Regions from separate parts of the Vibrio cholerae genome, predicted to be linked through region 2. Evidence: predicted binding sites of a transcription regulator. Region 2 holds the regulator's gene; the other holds the start of a gene.

Region 1 (7,876 bases), 580 kb from region 2:
GAAAGAAAGAAAAATTATGGGGGAGGGATGAGATTGGGATGTTGGTGTGTGAATTTCAACCGCTAAGGACAAGCAGCACCCTCGAAACAACTCGCATTTGGCCAGTTGTCGCTTGAAGAGAGTTTGGTGAATAACTCTGGGAACTTCAAGGGGGCGAACTCTAGCAGCCAACCTCAAACTCAAGCTAATGAATTAAATTTGCCTTTTCGACAAAAAAAATTGATATAAAAAAGCCGAGTTATGCACTCGGCTTCTTAGCGGTTAGGCTTTCACTGGGATATTGGCGAGCAGCGCCACCATCTGTTGCCAGAACAGATCAACCGTGTCGATCTTCACTTTTTCATCCGGTGAATGTGGGAACTTGATGGTTGGACCGAAAGAGACCATATCCATGTTTGGATAGGGTTTTTTGAACAGCCCACACTCAAGACCCGCGTGGATCACCATGATGTTCGGTTTGTGGCCATAAATGCCTTCATACATATCACGGAAAATATGCATGATTTCAGAATCAGCATCGGGTTTCCAGCCTGGGTAAGCACCAGAAAGCTCCAGCTCTGCCCCCGCAAGTTGTGCCAGCGATTGCAACATGCCCTCGACTTGGTGGCGGCCTGAGTCCATTAGGGAGCGAATCAAGCACAGCACTTTGATTTTGTTGGCTTCTGTGGTGATCACTCCCACGTTGAGTGAGGTTTCTACAACACCTGCAATATCATCACTCATGCGGATCACACCGTTTGGACACGTGTTCAGAGCGGCAACAAAACGTTGTTGAGTGTGCGCGGTCAGCACTTCACTTTGCAGTTCTTTGGCTTCAAGGAAAGTCACCAAGTGAGTTTCAACTTTACCCAGCTCGGCTTTGAGTAGCTCAGTGTAGCGGTGGAATAGGGTTTCTAATTCGGCTACGTGCTGTTCTGGCAAGGCGACGGTGACAAAAGCTTCACGCGGGATCGCATTACGTAGACTACCGCCACGGAATTCGACTAAGCGCAGATCTAATTCTTTCGCATGGCCTGCGAGAAAGCGTGCCATCAGCTTGTTAGCGTTACCACGGCCAGTGTGAATATCACAACCCGAGTGACCGCCTTTCAAACCTTTTAAGATCAGTTGGCGACCAACATAACCAGCAGGGAGCGCTTCACGCTCAATGGAGAAAGTGAACTCGGCGTTCACGCCTCCCGCGCAGCCCATATAGACTTCACCTTCTTGCTCAGAGTCGGTATTGAGCAGAATGTCGCCCTCCAGCCAACCCTCTTTGAGGCCAAAAGCGCCGGTCATGCCCGCTTCTTCATCAATAGTCAGCAGAACTTCAATTGGACCATGTTGGATCTCTTTGGAGGCCAGTACTGCTAGGCAAGAAGCCATGCCGATACCATTATCCGCGCCAAGCGTAGTGCCCTGAGCGGTAACCCATTCACCATCAATATAAGGCTGGATCGGATCTTTGGTGAAATCATGCACTGTGTCTTCATTTTTTTGCGGCACCATATCAATGTGCGCTTGAAGTACCACACCTTTACGATTTTCCATGCCCGGTGTCGCTGGCTTTTTAATAAAGACGTTACCGGTCTCATCACGACGAACGGCCAATCCTTGTTCTTTAGCCCAGTTGATAATGTATTGAGCTAATGCCTCTTCATGTTTTGAAGGGTGCGGGATGGAACAGATAGTGGCGAAAAATGGCCAAATTGGATTTGACGATAACTTACTGATTTCGGTTTGGAACTCAGACACAGATGACTCCTTACTGTAATTTTTCCCGTGTATCCTCTCTCCAGAGCTGGGTCGTGGCAGAGAATTTGCCTGTAACAGGTAGGTACTTTCGTTGCACAGCATATCACTGTGCAGGGGCAGGGTGTAGGTCAAAAGTGGCAGGAAAACGGGTTTTGATCATCGGCTAGCGTCAGGAATAATAAGAAGACGTAACGTGACTGAGGTAGGCAAATGCATCTTCATGCACTTTAACTGTAATTTTTCTTAATAAAGTTGTAATTAAATTACTAAAAAATGCTGACCAAGATCAATTTAAATGATTTTTGTGATTTTAATCACCTTAAGTGTTGTAATTTAATTTCTTGGTGGTATATTTGTGTACAGCTTCGCTAGCGAAGAGAAAACGCTCAAAGGATGAGTCCGATTTATCGCCTCCATGGAACCGAGAAATCAAGTAAACAGTTTTGATTTTAATGGTGATAGTTATGAATAAAGGTTTATCGTCTGCAATGTTCTGGAACCAACACTCTGTGTACACCGGTAACTTTGCATACCCTCGTAGCTTCGGCTACTGATACGCAATTTTTGCGTCTCGAACAAGTTTTGTTCACCCCTAAATTGGAATTTATTGACGACCAAATTTGGTCGATATGATTCACCGCCATCTCACTTGAGGTGGCGTTTTTTTATCCTCAAAAAATCTTCCCTATTCGAACTTGATCGCAACATTCTGTTGGTATTGAGCAATTGACTTATCTTCTGATCGACAGATTCCCTTTTTGGTTAGAAAACCCGCGTACAGTCAGAATTGTGTCTGGAATTTGTTTTTTGATAACTCTATAATCGCCGCCAATCGTTTACGCAACCGTTTACTTTTTTACCACTAAAGGATTCGAACATGCTGGAAAAGCTTTTTAAACTCAGTGAATACGGCACGAACGTGCGCACTGAGATCCTCGCTGGGGTCACGACTTTCCTGACCATGGCTTACATTATTTTTGTTAACCCAGCCATTTTGTCGGATGCGGGAATGGATCGCGGTGCGGTTTTCGTGGCGACCTGTTTGGCGGCCGCGATTGGCTGTTTCATTATGGGTTTTATTGCCAATTATCCTATCGCTCAAGCGCCAGGTATGGGGCTTAATGCCTTCTTCACTTATGGTGTGGTTCTAGGTATGGGACACACTTGGCAAGTCGCTCTGGCCGCGGTGTTCTGCTCGGGCGTGCTGTTTATTCTACTCAGCTTGTTCAAAATCCGTGAGTGGATCATCAACTCGATTCCTCACTCTTTACGTACCGGCATTTCAGCGGGTATTGGTCTGTTCTTAGCTTTCATCGCATTAAAAAATGCGGGCATTGTGGTCGATAATCCAGCAACACTGGTTTCTTTAGGCGCAATCACTTCGCTGCATGCGGTGTTGGCAGCGGTGGGCTTCTTCCTGACGATTGGTTTAGTCTATCGCGGCGTCAAAGGCGCGGTGATGATTGCTATTTTAGCGGTGACAGCTCTCGGTCTCGTATTTGGTGATGTGCAATGGGGCGGCATTATGTCTACGCCTCCGAGTATCGCGCCGACCTTGATGCAACTCGATTTCTCTGCTGTCTTTGAGATCGGCATGATTTCTGTGGTGTTTGCGTTCTTGTTTGTTGACCTATTTGACACTGCGGGCACCTTGGTTGGCGTTGCAACCAAAGCGGGATTAATCGAAAAAGATGGCAAAATTCCACGCCTGAATCGTGCCCTGTTGGCGGATTCGACAGCAACGTCTGTCGGCGCTCTGCTCGGTACTTCAAACACCACTTCTTATATTGAAAGTGTCTCCGGTGTTGCTGTTGGTGGCCGCACTGGTTTAACTGCTGTGGTGGTTGGCATTTTGTTCCTTCTTGCATTATTCTTCTCGCCACTAGCGGGTATGATCCCAGCTTATGCGACGGCCGGTGCACTTTTCTATGTTGCTATTCTGATGATGTCGGGGTTAGTGAGCATTGATTGGCGTGATCTGACTGAAGCGGCACCCACTGTTGTTACCTGTTTGATGATGCCTCTGACATTCTCGATTGCGGAAGGTATCTCACTCGGTTTTATTGCTTATGCCGCAATCAAACTTTTCAGTGGTAAAGGACGCAGCGTCTCTCTCAGTGTATGGGTTATGGCGGCCATTTTTGTCATCAAATACATTTTGGCGGCGTAAGAGAAGACATTATAAAAATTCAATTTAGGTTTATCACATGAGCAAAAAATTCGTTATCACCTGGGACAATATGCAGCATTACTGCCGTGAACTTGCACAGCGTCAAATGCCTGCAGAACAATGGAAAGGTATCTTGGGTGTCAGCCGTGGTGGCTTAGTTCCTGCTGCTATTCTCGCTCGTGAGTTGGGCATTCGCTATGTGGATACGGTGTGTATCTCTAGCTATGACCATGATCACCAGCGTGATATGACTGTTCTTAAAGCACCAGAGCATGACGGAGAAGGTTTCCTGATCATTGATGATCTGGTCGATAGCGGCGATACCGCACGTAAAATCCGTGAAATGTATCCGAAAGCGAAATTTGTGACTGTCTGTGCTAAACCTGCGGGTAAAGACTTGGTTGACGAGTACGTGGTTGATATTCCACAAGACACTTGGATCGAGCAACCATGGGACATGGTGCTGTCTTATGTTGAGCCAGTTAATCGCAAGCAAAAATAGTCTTTTTGCCGAGAATTTGAAAATGACCCTTTCAAGGGTCATTTTTTTTTACTACTGTTAGCCCAACTTAGCGCAACGCCAGTAAAGAGACTTGTTATGTCAGAAGCGAGCAGCAAAAACCTGTCTGAGACCCTGTTTCAAAATCACAAACAAGCTAAAGAGACATCTTCGCTTACCCAATATATGCCAAGCAGTTTAGAGCTGTTAGATACTCGCCGAGAACAATCATCCCAAGCTTGGTACCGTAATTTGCGCCGTTTACAGTGGATTTGGCAGGGCGTTGATCCGGTTGAGCAGGAAGAGATCCTGGCGCGGATTGCCTCTTCTAAGCATTCGCGCACTCACGATGAGTGGCTTGATACTGTGATGGGATATCGCAGTGGTAACTGGACCTACGAATGGACGCGCGTTGGCATGTTACATCAAAAGCAAGCGGCGGAGCGTCAAGGAGAAGAGGCGGCCGATCAAATGTTTGCCGCGGCGCTCTATTACAGCATCGCGGGTTATCCTCATCTTCGAAACGACAACTTGGCTTTACAAGCCCAAGTGCTCGCAAACAATGCCTATCAAGAAGCGGCAAAGCTGACGGGATTTGTGGTTAAGCGCTTAGAGTTTTCCTATCAAAACAAAAAAATTGCTGGTTATTTGCATCTACGTAATACCGATTCTCCAAAGCCTGTGGTGCTGGTCAGTGCGGGGTTAGATAGCTTACAAACCGATATGTGGCGTCTATTTCGCGATTATTTAGCCAAGCGAGATATCGCCATGCTGACCATTGATATGCCGTCACTGGGCGCAAGCTCTCACTGGCCATTGACTGAAGATTCCTCCTGCTTGCATCAAGCGGTACTGAACCAGCTGGCAGATCTGCCTTGGGTGGATCATTTCCGTATCGGGCTGATTGGTTTTCGTTTTGGTGGGAATGCGATGGCGCGGCTGGCTTTTCTCGAGTCGGATAAGGTGAAAGCTTGTGTTTCACTTGGCGCGCCAATTCACGATATTTTCACCTCCCCTAATAAGTTGGCCGCTATGCCCAAAATGTATCTTGATGTACTGGCGTCACGTTTAGGCAAAAACGTAGTCGATGTGCGCAGCTTATCCGGGCAATTGATGGCATGGTCGCTAAAAGTGCAGGGTTTTATGTCTGGCCGCAGAACCAAAACGCCGATTTTAGCACTGGGATTGGAAGGAGATCCGGTATCGCCTTATTCAGACAACCAACTCGTGGCACTCTTTAGCCAAGGTGGGCAAGCGAAGAAAGTAAAAAGTAAAACCATTTCACAGGGATATGAGCAATCCCTCGATTTGGCAATAAACTGGCTAGAAGATGAACTTTGCAAGTGACATTTCCATAAAAGTCATCAAAAGTAAGCAGTAAGTGGCGAATATTTGTTCGTCCAATTCTAAAATCTCCCCGCCGAAGCTGTCGCTTGAGGGAGATAACATGGCTCTCAATTGCTGCTTATGGAGATGAACTATGTCAGAGATGACCAAAACCCCTACCCACTACCGCCTGCTCTCGACCTTGAAAGCGATGGGGCCTTATTTACGCGAAGGGCAGTGTAGTGAGCGATTCTACTTATTTGATTGTCTCGCCTCATGTGTGAATGATAAAAAATCCCCTGAAAAACGCGAGTTTTGGGGCTGGTGGATGGAGTTGACGCAAAATGAGCAAGAAATGTCAGCTTGCTACCATATCGGTCGCTATACGCTTGCGGGAGATTGGGTTGCAGAAGCGATACCAGAATCTGCCCAAGCGGAGGTTAATCATACTCAAGCGGAATTTCACAAAAAGTTAGTCAAAACGTTACGTGAACGTTTCGAAATCTCTGTCACGGTCTCAACCGAGTCCGCGCCATTTGCCTAATTAACCCTGTTCAATCGATAACCCGAAGAAAAAGGTGCTTTTGCACCTTTTTCTGCTTGTGCATTGCAGTGTGGATTGCTAAAACATCGTCTCTTAAAGTTTTTCTCAACAGAAGCAATCATGACCACAAATCAACGAAGCATCAAAGCTCCACAAACGGTTGTTGTGAAGCTGGGAACCAGTGTTCTGACCGGCGGTACTCTTGCGCTGGATCGTGCTCATATGGTTGAGCTCGCTCGCCAGTGTGCTGAACTCAAAAAGCAAGGTCACTCAGTAGTGATCGTGACCTCGGGCGCCATTGCGGCTGGCCGTGAGCATTTAGGTTACCCTGCGCTGCCCAACGCGATTTCCAGCAAGCAACTGCTGGCAGCGGTTGGGCAAAGTCGTTTGATTCAGGTCTGGGAATCGTTATTTGCGATTTATGGCATCAAAATTGGTCAGATGCTGCTCACCCGTGCTGATCTTGATGACCGTGAGCGTTTCCTTAATGCGCGTGACACCATCAATGCGTTAGTTGAAAACGGCATTGTGCCTGTGGTCAACGAAAACGATGCGGTAGCAACCAATGAAATCAAAGTCGGTGACAACGATAACTTATCGGCGCTGGTCGGTATTTTGTGTGGCGCGGATAAACTGCTGCTATTGACTGATCAAAAAGGCTTGTTCACCGCCGATCCACGTAAAGATCCCAATGCCCAACTGATCAAAGAAGTGACCACCATTGATGACACACTGCGCAAAATTGCTGGTGGCAGTGGCACTACACTCGGTACGGGCGGCATGGCCACCAAGCTGCAAGCGGCGGACATTGCTCGCCGTGCTGGTATTGAAGTCATCATTGCGGCAGGTCGTGCGCCCAATGTGATTTTTGACTCCTTAAGTGATGAGCCACAAGGCACGCGCTTCTTAGCTTTGGAAGAAGCGTTAGAAAACCGCAAACGCTGGATTTTGGCAGGCCCAGCGGCATCGGGTGATATCGTGATTGACGATGGCGCAGTGAAAGCGGTGCAAACCAAGGGCAGCAGCTTGCTCGCCAAAGGTGTGGTGCGAGTGCAAGGTCAGTTCGCCCGTGGTGAAGTGGTGCGGGTACTGGATAAGCAAAGTCATCTGATTGCGCGCGGCATCGCGGCCTACTCCAATGACGAGTTGGCGCAAATTGCTGGTAAGCACAGTAAAGAGATCATCGATATTTTAGGCTACGATCACGGCTCAGAAGTGATCCACCGCGACGACATGGTCGTGATTCAAGAATAAAGGAGAGAATGATGGATTTAACCGTACTCGGTAAAGCGGCCAAAGCGGCCTCTTTCCAACTGGCTACCGCCAGTACCGCGCAAAAAAATCAGGCTCTCGCCATTATGGCCGATCAGTTGGAAGCGCAAAGCGCGAGCATTCTTGCTGCAAACGCAAAAGATATTGCGCTGGGGCGCGAAGCGGGTTTGTCTGATGCCATGCTGGATCGTTTGCTGCTCAATGAGTCTCGCTTGCAAGCAATCGCCAACGATGTGCGTAACGTGATCAAATTGAACGATCCCGTCGGTAGCGAAATTGATAGCCGAGTGTTGGAAAACGGCATGTCATTGGCACGCCGTCGCGTACCCCT
Region 2 (7,876 bases):
AATCTTTCCGGGATCACCGACCGTTTTATCGACATTATTCCTGCACAGATGCGTGATGGAAAACGTTGGTATGAAGGCACTGCCGATGCGATTTATCAAAACCTCCGTTTTGTTGAGATTGTCGCGCCAGATCAAGTCTGTATTTTTGGCTCAGACCATATCTACAAGATGGATATTCGCCAAATGCTCGATTTTCATCGCCGTATGGAAGCGGAATTGACCGTTTCTGCACTGCGTATGCCGATCAGCCAAGCCTCTCAGTTTGGGGTGATTGAAGTGGATGAAAACGGCAAAATGGTCGGTTTTGAAGAGAAACCGAGCAATCCCAAATCGATCCCCGGTGAGCCTGAGTGGGCACTGGTCTCGATGGGTAACTACATTTTCGAAGCGGAAACGCTCAGCAAAGAACTGCGTGAAGATGCTGAAAATAACCAGTCCAGCCATGACTTTGGCAAAGACATTATCCCGAAAATGTTCCCGCGCGGTAAAGTCTATGTGTATGACTTCACGACCAACAAAATTAAGGGAGAGAAGGAATCGACCTACTGGCGTGATGTCGGAACCATCGAATCGTACTGGTCGGCACATATGGACTTGCTCGACAAAGATCCAGAATTTTCGCTATACAACCGCAGCTGGCCGCTGCACACCTACTATCCTCCTTTGCCACCTGCGACGTTTGTGGATGTCAAAGACAAGAAAGTCAAAATTACAGATAGCTTGATCTCTGGGGGAAGTTATATCCAAGGATCAACCATTTATAAATCAGTTCTGGGTTTCCGTAGCAACATTGCTGCTGGCTCTTTTATCAGTGAATCTGTTATCTTGGGCGACGTAAAAATTGGAGCTGGCTGCACGATTAAGCGCGCCATTATCGATAAAGATGTCGAGATCGCCGCCGGTACCATCATTGGTGAAGATTTGGAACTGGACAGAAAGCGTTTCCACGTTTCCGATGAAGGGATTGTGGTGATTGCGAAAGGTAGTAAGGTAGGATTCTAGAATGGAACAATTCAACGTTTGGTTTACCGTTTCAGAAGTACAGGGGCTGGTAAAAAGTGGTGGCCTAGCCGATGTGGCAAAAGCGCTGCCACAAGCGTTGAAAGCGTTGCACCAGCAGGTAGCCATTGCGCTGCCTGCTTATCGTTCAGTACCGGGAAAGGAAGACGCAGAGTTAGTACTGGAAACAGAGCTGACACACTGGCCGCACACTCAGTATCGTGTTTTAAAACGCGAGCTAGACGGTGTGCCAATCTATCTAATTGATTGCCCTGCATATTTTGACCGCCCGGCGCTGTATGCTGAGAATAATCAAGCCTATGCCGATAATGGTGAACGGTTTGGTTTTTTCTCTGCAGCGTGTTTGGACGTACTGCCGAAACTCGGTATTCAGCCTGACATCATTCATGCGAATGATTGGCACACGGGTTTGGTGCCTTTTTTGCTGAAAACCCGTTATCGCTATGACAGCTTTTTTGAGCAAGTCAAAAGTGTGCTGACGGTGCACAACGCGATTTTTAAAGGGATCTTTTCCTACCATCAATTAGAAGTTATTCCTGAGCTCAATTTATCGGGTATGGAATTTCTGCAATACGGTCACGATCATGTGAGCATGCTGCGGGCGGGGATCGCTTTTGCGGATAAAGTGAATGCGGTGAGTCCTAATTATGCGGCTGAGCTTTTAACGCCTCTTGGGGCTCACGGGCTGGTGGATGATTTTGTGCGCCGAGCGCGCGATTTACACGGCATCGTCAACGGTTGTGATTACAGCGAGTGGAATCCAAGAACCGACCATTATCTGCCGGTAACCTACAGCGATGAGCCTGAGTCTATGCGCAACGGGAAAGCGCTGTGTAAAACGGCGCTGCAGGAAGAGTTACACCTGCCGGTTACCGATGTACCTCTGTTTGGTATGGTTTGCCGTTTAACGCATCAGAAAGGCTTTCATTACCTGTTGCCGATTTTAGAGCAGTTCCTGCGCAATAACGTTCAAGTGGTCATTGTGGGTACTGGTGAGCCGGAAGTTGCTGCGCGGCTGAATAAGATCGCTCATTATCATCGGGCCAAGTTTGCGTTTGTCGAGACCTACAGTGAGCGTTTAGCGCACTGGGTTGAAGCGGGATCGGATTTCTTCTTAATGCCTTCTGAATTTGAAGCCTGTGGGCTCAATCAGATTTACAGCATGGCTTACGGCACTCTGCCTATTGTTCGTGAAGTGGGTGGCTTGAAAGATACGGTGAACGATTACGATAAATTCCCGGAGCGCGCGACAGGCTTTGGTTACCAAGAGCCCACGCCAGAAGCTCTATTGATCACGATGCAGCGGGCACTCTTGTTTTATCTGCAGCAGCCAGAAGAGATGCTGAAGGTGCAACAACGTGCCATGCAGCAAAACTTCAGTTGGGAAGAGTCTGCCCAAGAGTATATGAAGATGTATCGGCTCGCGCGATTTGGCTAACGATATCACCGTCCGATTTGAAGCGGCTGCAGTGTTGGCTGCCACTCCAAGTCGTTTGGGTCTATGAAGCATCTCTCAGGCACCGCAAGGTGCCTTTTTTCTGTTTCACTCAACAGTTTCTTACAACTGGGGGGATTCTCTTGACTAAGATTATGGTAGTCTTGGCCTGCGTAATTAAGAGGTTTCAATGTCTTCCCCTATGACTGCCATTGCCGAAAAAGTGCTGTTTCACAAAACTTATCTTCACCCGACAAGTCAGGAGTGGGTGGTGTTCGTTCATGGTGCGGGGGGCAGCTCATCCATATGGTTCAAGCAGATCAAAGCGTATCGGCAGCATTTCAATTTATTGCTGATTGATTTGCGCGGCCACGGGAAATCCAATCAGTTACTGAGAGACTGGATTGCCAATCGCTATACGTTTAAGACTGTGACGCTGGATGTGCTGAAAGTGCTTGATCACTTGAAAATCCAGTCGGCGCATTTTGTGGGCATGTCGCTGGGTACCATCATAGTCCGTAACCTTGCTGAGCTTGCCACGCATCGGGTCAATTCTATGGTGCTTGGTGGCGCGGTTACACGGCTTAATGCGCGTTCGCAAGTGTTGGTTAAGCTAGGACACTTAAGTAAGCACCTCATCCCGTACATGTGGCTGTATCGCTTATTTGCTTACATAGTGATGCCGCAGCGTAGTCAAAAAGAGTCTCGCCATCTGTTTATTCGTGAAGCGCAAAAGCTCTGTCAGAAAGAATTTAAACGTTGGTTTACGTTAACCGCTGAGGTGAATCCGCTGATGCGTTATTTCCGCGACCGTGAATTGCCGATCCCAACCTTATATTTGATGGGAGAGAAGGACTACATGTTCATCCATCCTGTGAAAGAGATGGTGGCGCTCCACGCACAAAGTGAGCTGTATGAAATCCCAAACTGCGGTCATGTATGTAATGTCGAGCAGCCTGAGCTGTTTAATCAGCGTTCTATCGAGTTTATCCAGCGCCAAATCCGTTAATCCCTCACTGAGCGGTTTGGCTAAAACCACACTGCCAGCAGGCGGAAAATTGCCCTTCATGATGCTCCCCACACTCTGGGCATTGCCAGCATTCGGCGGGTGGGGGATTGAGAAATTCTCGGATGATTTGCTGCGCTGCGGTTTGTTGCTCCGGTTTCTTTAACCAAAGTGAAGGGGCGCTGCTGGAATCCATCGGGATCTCGCCGCGCAGCGCAAACAGCATTTCTCCACGCAACTCACACGCTATCCCTTGCTGATGCAAAAGCTGCATCAGCATGTGCGCTTCAAGCGGATGAGTGGCCGTGTAGATTTTCATTGTCCTTCCTAGCTTACTTTTACCAAGAGTGACTTACTTCACTGGCGATTGAGTGGCACGCTGCTGAAATTTACCCATGATCCATTTCACCACTATCGGAAATACGCCTAACAAAACGAATGAAGCGAGCACAGGGAGCGACACAATTTCGCCTAGGCTTGAGATTTCCGCCAGTTGAGTACCCGCATTGAGATACACCGCCGTACCCGGCAGCATACCAAGTTGGCTGACCCAGTAGTAACGCCAAGTGGAGATAGGCGTTAGCCCCATCACTAAGTTAATCAGGAAAAATGGAAAAATCGGGATCAGTCGCAGAGAGAGTAAATAAAACGCGCCATCTCGTTCAATACCTTGATTGATGGTTTGCAATTTATCAGCGAATTTAGCTTGCACCCAATCTCGCAATAAGAAGCGGCTACTGAGAAAGGCGAGAGTGGCACCAATGGTACTGGCAAAAGAAGCCAGCAGTAAGCTCAACCAAAAGCCAAATAGTGCCGCTCCCAACAAAGTCACGACCGTTGCGCCGGGGATTGAAAATGCGGTTAGGAGAACATACACCACAAAATAGATCAGTGCGGCTTGCAGCAAATGGGCATCAATATAATTCGCTAATTCGGCTTGTTTGGCTTTCGCAACATCAAGAGTGAGGTATTGGCTAAACTGCGTCACCAAGAGCGCGGCAATGGCAATCAAAACAAGGGCGATGATGAGTTTTTTATACATTCGAGTACCTAGTCATTACTTTATGGTTTGTGGGGCGTGATATTGCCCGTTTTACTTGGCTCTTCAGCGGTGTGGGCTACGATTCTTCACCCAACCATAGACTATCTCTGGTTTGATGTGGGTGCACACAGTGACCGCCGACTTGTCACTCCAAGTCATTAGAGTATCGCTCATTACTCAAGTATATCGTCTGTCACTGAATTTACTGGAGATACATAGAGAGCCTAAAAGTAAAGACAGGCCAAAGGCCGTTTTTCTTTCAAAAAAATAACGCGCCACTTTGGACGCGTTATGAAATATAGGGTGTGTAAAAACACAGGATGATTACAGGCGTTGATGAACTCAAAATGAAACTCAGAGATGCCTTAATAGCTCATCACGACGATTTTGTGGGATCACCGACCAATGTTTACCTTCGATTGCGCCTTCTAGAGCCCATAGCAACTCTAAACTCACCTCTGCCGTGTGAGTTCGTTGAACCGCTTTATAAGCTTCAACAGAACCAAGAGTCTGAAGAGACTCGACGGTGTCGATACCTGCTTTTTTGAGCATTCTTTCTGTTGCTAAACGCAAGTTAGGAAGATCTTTCAAACGATCAGGTTTCGCTTGTGCTTGAGTTTCACGTTCGGCCTTAGCGACCTCCAGTGCTGCACGCGCTTCATTGAGGATAGAGTCTGGATGACTCCAACAATCTTCAGGTAGAGCGTAGTACTTAGTTACAACGGGGAAGCCACGTTTTTTGTAAACATAAGGTTCATAACCTTGCTGTTTATACTTTTCGATTGTGGCGTCATCTGCACGGATGTGCAGCGTATCGTTAACCACAAGCGCAAACATAGTTTCGTCGACGAAAATACCAAAGCCACCAAACATTGAACGAGATTTAACACGTCCTAGCTGCTCAAAGAGCCGCATTGAATCTTTTAATACTGGTTTATCCATGCTGTTAGTCTCGGAGTATTGTTACATACGCCACCAAGTCAGGTCCGAGAAAATTAGCAAAAGCATGCATTCATAGTGTCAATGATGAGTCAACAAAGTGTATGCATTTTGCCATCGGTAACCCCGCTACCTACCACGTCTTCTGGTTTAGGCCGGAGGCTTTGCGTCCCACTCTTTCGAATGGTTTGCCCTGTGCGTGACATTTTTCCTGATAAAAATTAATCATTCTTGGGTCATTCTCACATACTGATATTTCAAATGTGAGAATGAGCCCTACTAATAATACTCGCACTACATATGTTTTGTCATATTTATGTGACAAGCTTTCAAATATAGGCGTTATGAATTGTCAAGAAAGTTAGGATTTTGTCAAGTCTTTCACCGTGTCGCGCTCTACGATCTCTGGGTGCATTTCGAAAATTCGGCGCTCGTGTTCTTTGTCTTTAATGCGTTCTAGCAAAATTTCAAACGCGTTCTTACCCACACGACGCTTAGGTTGGTGCACTGTGGTCAGTGGTGGAGAGAAGTATTCTGCTAACTCGATATTATCGTAACCGATGACAGACATATCTTCTGGAATACGTATGCCTTTCTGTTGCAAACGGCTCATCAAACCTAATGCCATCGTATCGTTGAAACAGAATACCGCCGTGGGGCGCTTGTCCATCGCAATGATTTTATCCGCCGCTAAAACGGCAGTATCACACTCAAAGTTACCTTCCAAGATCCAATCTTCATTGACGGTCAACTTGGCTTCCGCCATCGCGCGACGGAAACCTTGAATGCGCTCTTGGCATGCGGCTTTGACGAAGTGACCACTCAAACATGCAATCTCAGTGTGACCGCGGTCAGTGAGGTATTTGGTCGCGAGGTAGCCGCCTTCTTCGGAGTTATCGATGATTTTATCGGCGTGCGACGTTTCTGGACCCCAATCCATAACCACTTTTGGAATATCTTTGTGCGCATCCAACATATCTTGCAGCTCTTGGGTCAGGTCTGAACACATCACCAAAATGCCATCAACCCGTTTTTCGGCCAGCATGCGGATATAATCGCGTTGCTTTTCATAGATGCCGCCTGTGTTACATAGGATCAGCGTATAGCCTTGACGGTAACAGTAGCTTTCCACACCGTCGATAACTTCCGAGAAAAACAGGTTAGTAGATTGCGTCACTAACATACCAATCGTGCGAGTGGTATTGCACTTTAAGCTGCGTGCCACGGCACTTGGCGCGTAGTTCAGCTGCTTAACGGCTTCCATCACTTTCTCTTGGGTGGTTTCTGCCACAAAGCGAGTTTTATTGATGACGTGAGAAACGGTAGTGGTTGACACGCCCGCAAGGCGTGCCACATCTTTAATCGTAGCCATAGAGTGTTCCTGTCGATGACTGCTGCCAGCGAATAACATCGGTGGATTTAATCAGCAGAAGTAAGGCGAGACTGAGCGAATCTTCACACTCTGTGCGAGCACATGTCCAACACTATGCCGTACGTAAAGCGCTTCAATCACTATGCCTAAAGTAATAAACCTAAAGTAATAAAAAACAAAAACCGCCGAGAAACAGCGGTTGAAATTTTTACTCGTTTTTATCGTTTGCGGATGGATTTTAGACTGCAAATCTCTCCGTCGCAACGAAATTCATTCACCAAACTATAAGCCATTTCACAATTAATTCGTCTATCCCCTTCCTATTTGACCCTGCCGTGGTGTTGGCTACCACACGAAGCCGTTTGGGATAGATAAAATAGGCTGGCTTTCCGCTTTGCCTGTCTGGCTAATGGGTCTCTTGGATCAGCTCATCAAGACAGTGTTTATCTTGCTGAATAAAGGCTAACGCTAAACGAGCGGCGGCTGAGTACAATCCGAAAGCATCAAATTGAGTGCAACGTTCAGCAAAGGCAGGTAGCCAAGTGAGTAAGTGTTGACTTATGAAGTCGGACTGAGCTTGGAGCGCTAAACTCAGTTGTGCTGAGTGCTCAATTTGGTTAGCACTGATTGCTAGATGCGCTAAAAAATCGAGCTGGATGGCAAGATGATCCTCGGGCTCATTGAGATTTTGTTCAACCTTAACCCCATGTGCGCTGAGTAACTCACGCATTTGCTGCGCAGGCTTGCCATTGAGTAAACCTTGATCGGCATAGACAGAAGCATAGGGCAGGGCGGAATCACGGTCTGATTTCAAAAAGAGATCACAGAAATCTGCAGCGAGCTCCAGCTGTGCATCTTGGCGATCTTGCAAGCGATTGAGCGCCTCGACCAAGTGTTTAACTTCGCGGCTCAAGCTTTGCTCATCAGCGAGCCCGCTTAAAAAAGTACGAACTTCTGCTGAGTGATAGCGAGCAATATCTTGCTCGCTCAGTTCTTTAAAAAACAGGCTCGACAGCCACCAATAGATTTCAGCACGCTTTTCATTGAGGATTTTCAGTTCTT

What was found. The regulator PurR, encoded in region 2, represses purine synthesis genes. The targets are predictions, from matches to a motif close to TNANGNAAACGTTTNCNTNA.
Region 1: a site for PurR is predicted at 2,571-2,590, ahead of F0316_RS02835 (NCS2 family permease). Genes of this name have one in related genera too.

Annotation. Positions count from the first base shown of each region.
Region 1 is NZ_CP043554.1:598,335-606,210, forward strand. Features, by position in the region: gene F0316_RS02830 (aminoacyl-histidine dipeptidase) at 262-1,734, opposite strand; gene F0316_RS02835 (NCS2 family permease) at 2,612-3,904, shown strand; gene gpt (xanthine phosphoribosyltransferase) at 3,942-4,406, shown strand; gene frsA (esterase FrsA) at 4,503-5,750, shown strand; gene crl (sigma factor-binding protein Crl) at 5,884-6,273, shown strand; gene proB (glutamate 5-kinase) at 6,394-7,527, shown strand; gene F0316_RS02860 (glutamate-5-semialdehyde dehydrogenase) at 7,539-7,876, shown strand, end outside.
Region 2 is NZ_CP043554.1:1,179,181-1,187,056, forward strand. Features, by position in the region: gene glgC (glucose-1-phosphate adenylyltransferase) at 1-1,002, shown strand, start outside; gene glgA (glycogen synthase GlgA) at 1,004-2,458, shown strand; gene F0316_RS05665 (alpha/beta fold hydrolase) at 2,646-3,464, shown strand; gene F0316_RS05670 (putative signal transducing protein) at 3,469-3,780, opposite strand; gene F0316_RS05675 (TVP38/TMEM64 family protein) at 3,814-4,503, opposite strand; gene F0316_RS05680 (TfoX/Sxy family DNA transformation protein) at 4,858-5,445, opposite strand; cyclic di-GMP riboswitch class I at 5,559-5,645, opposite strand; gene purR (HTH-type transcriptional repressor PurR) at 5,804-6,814, opposite strand; gene torD (molecular chaperone TorD) at 7,221-7,876, opposite strand, start outside.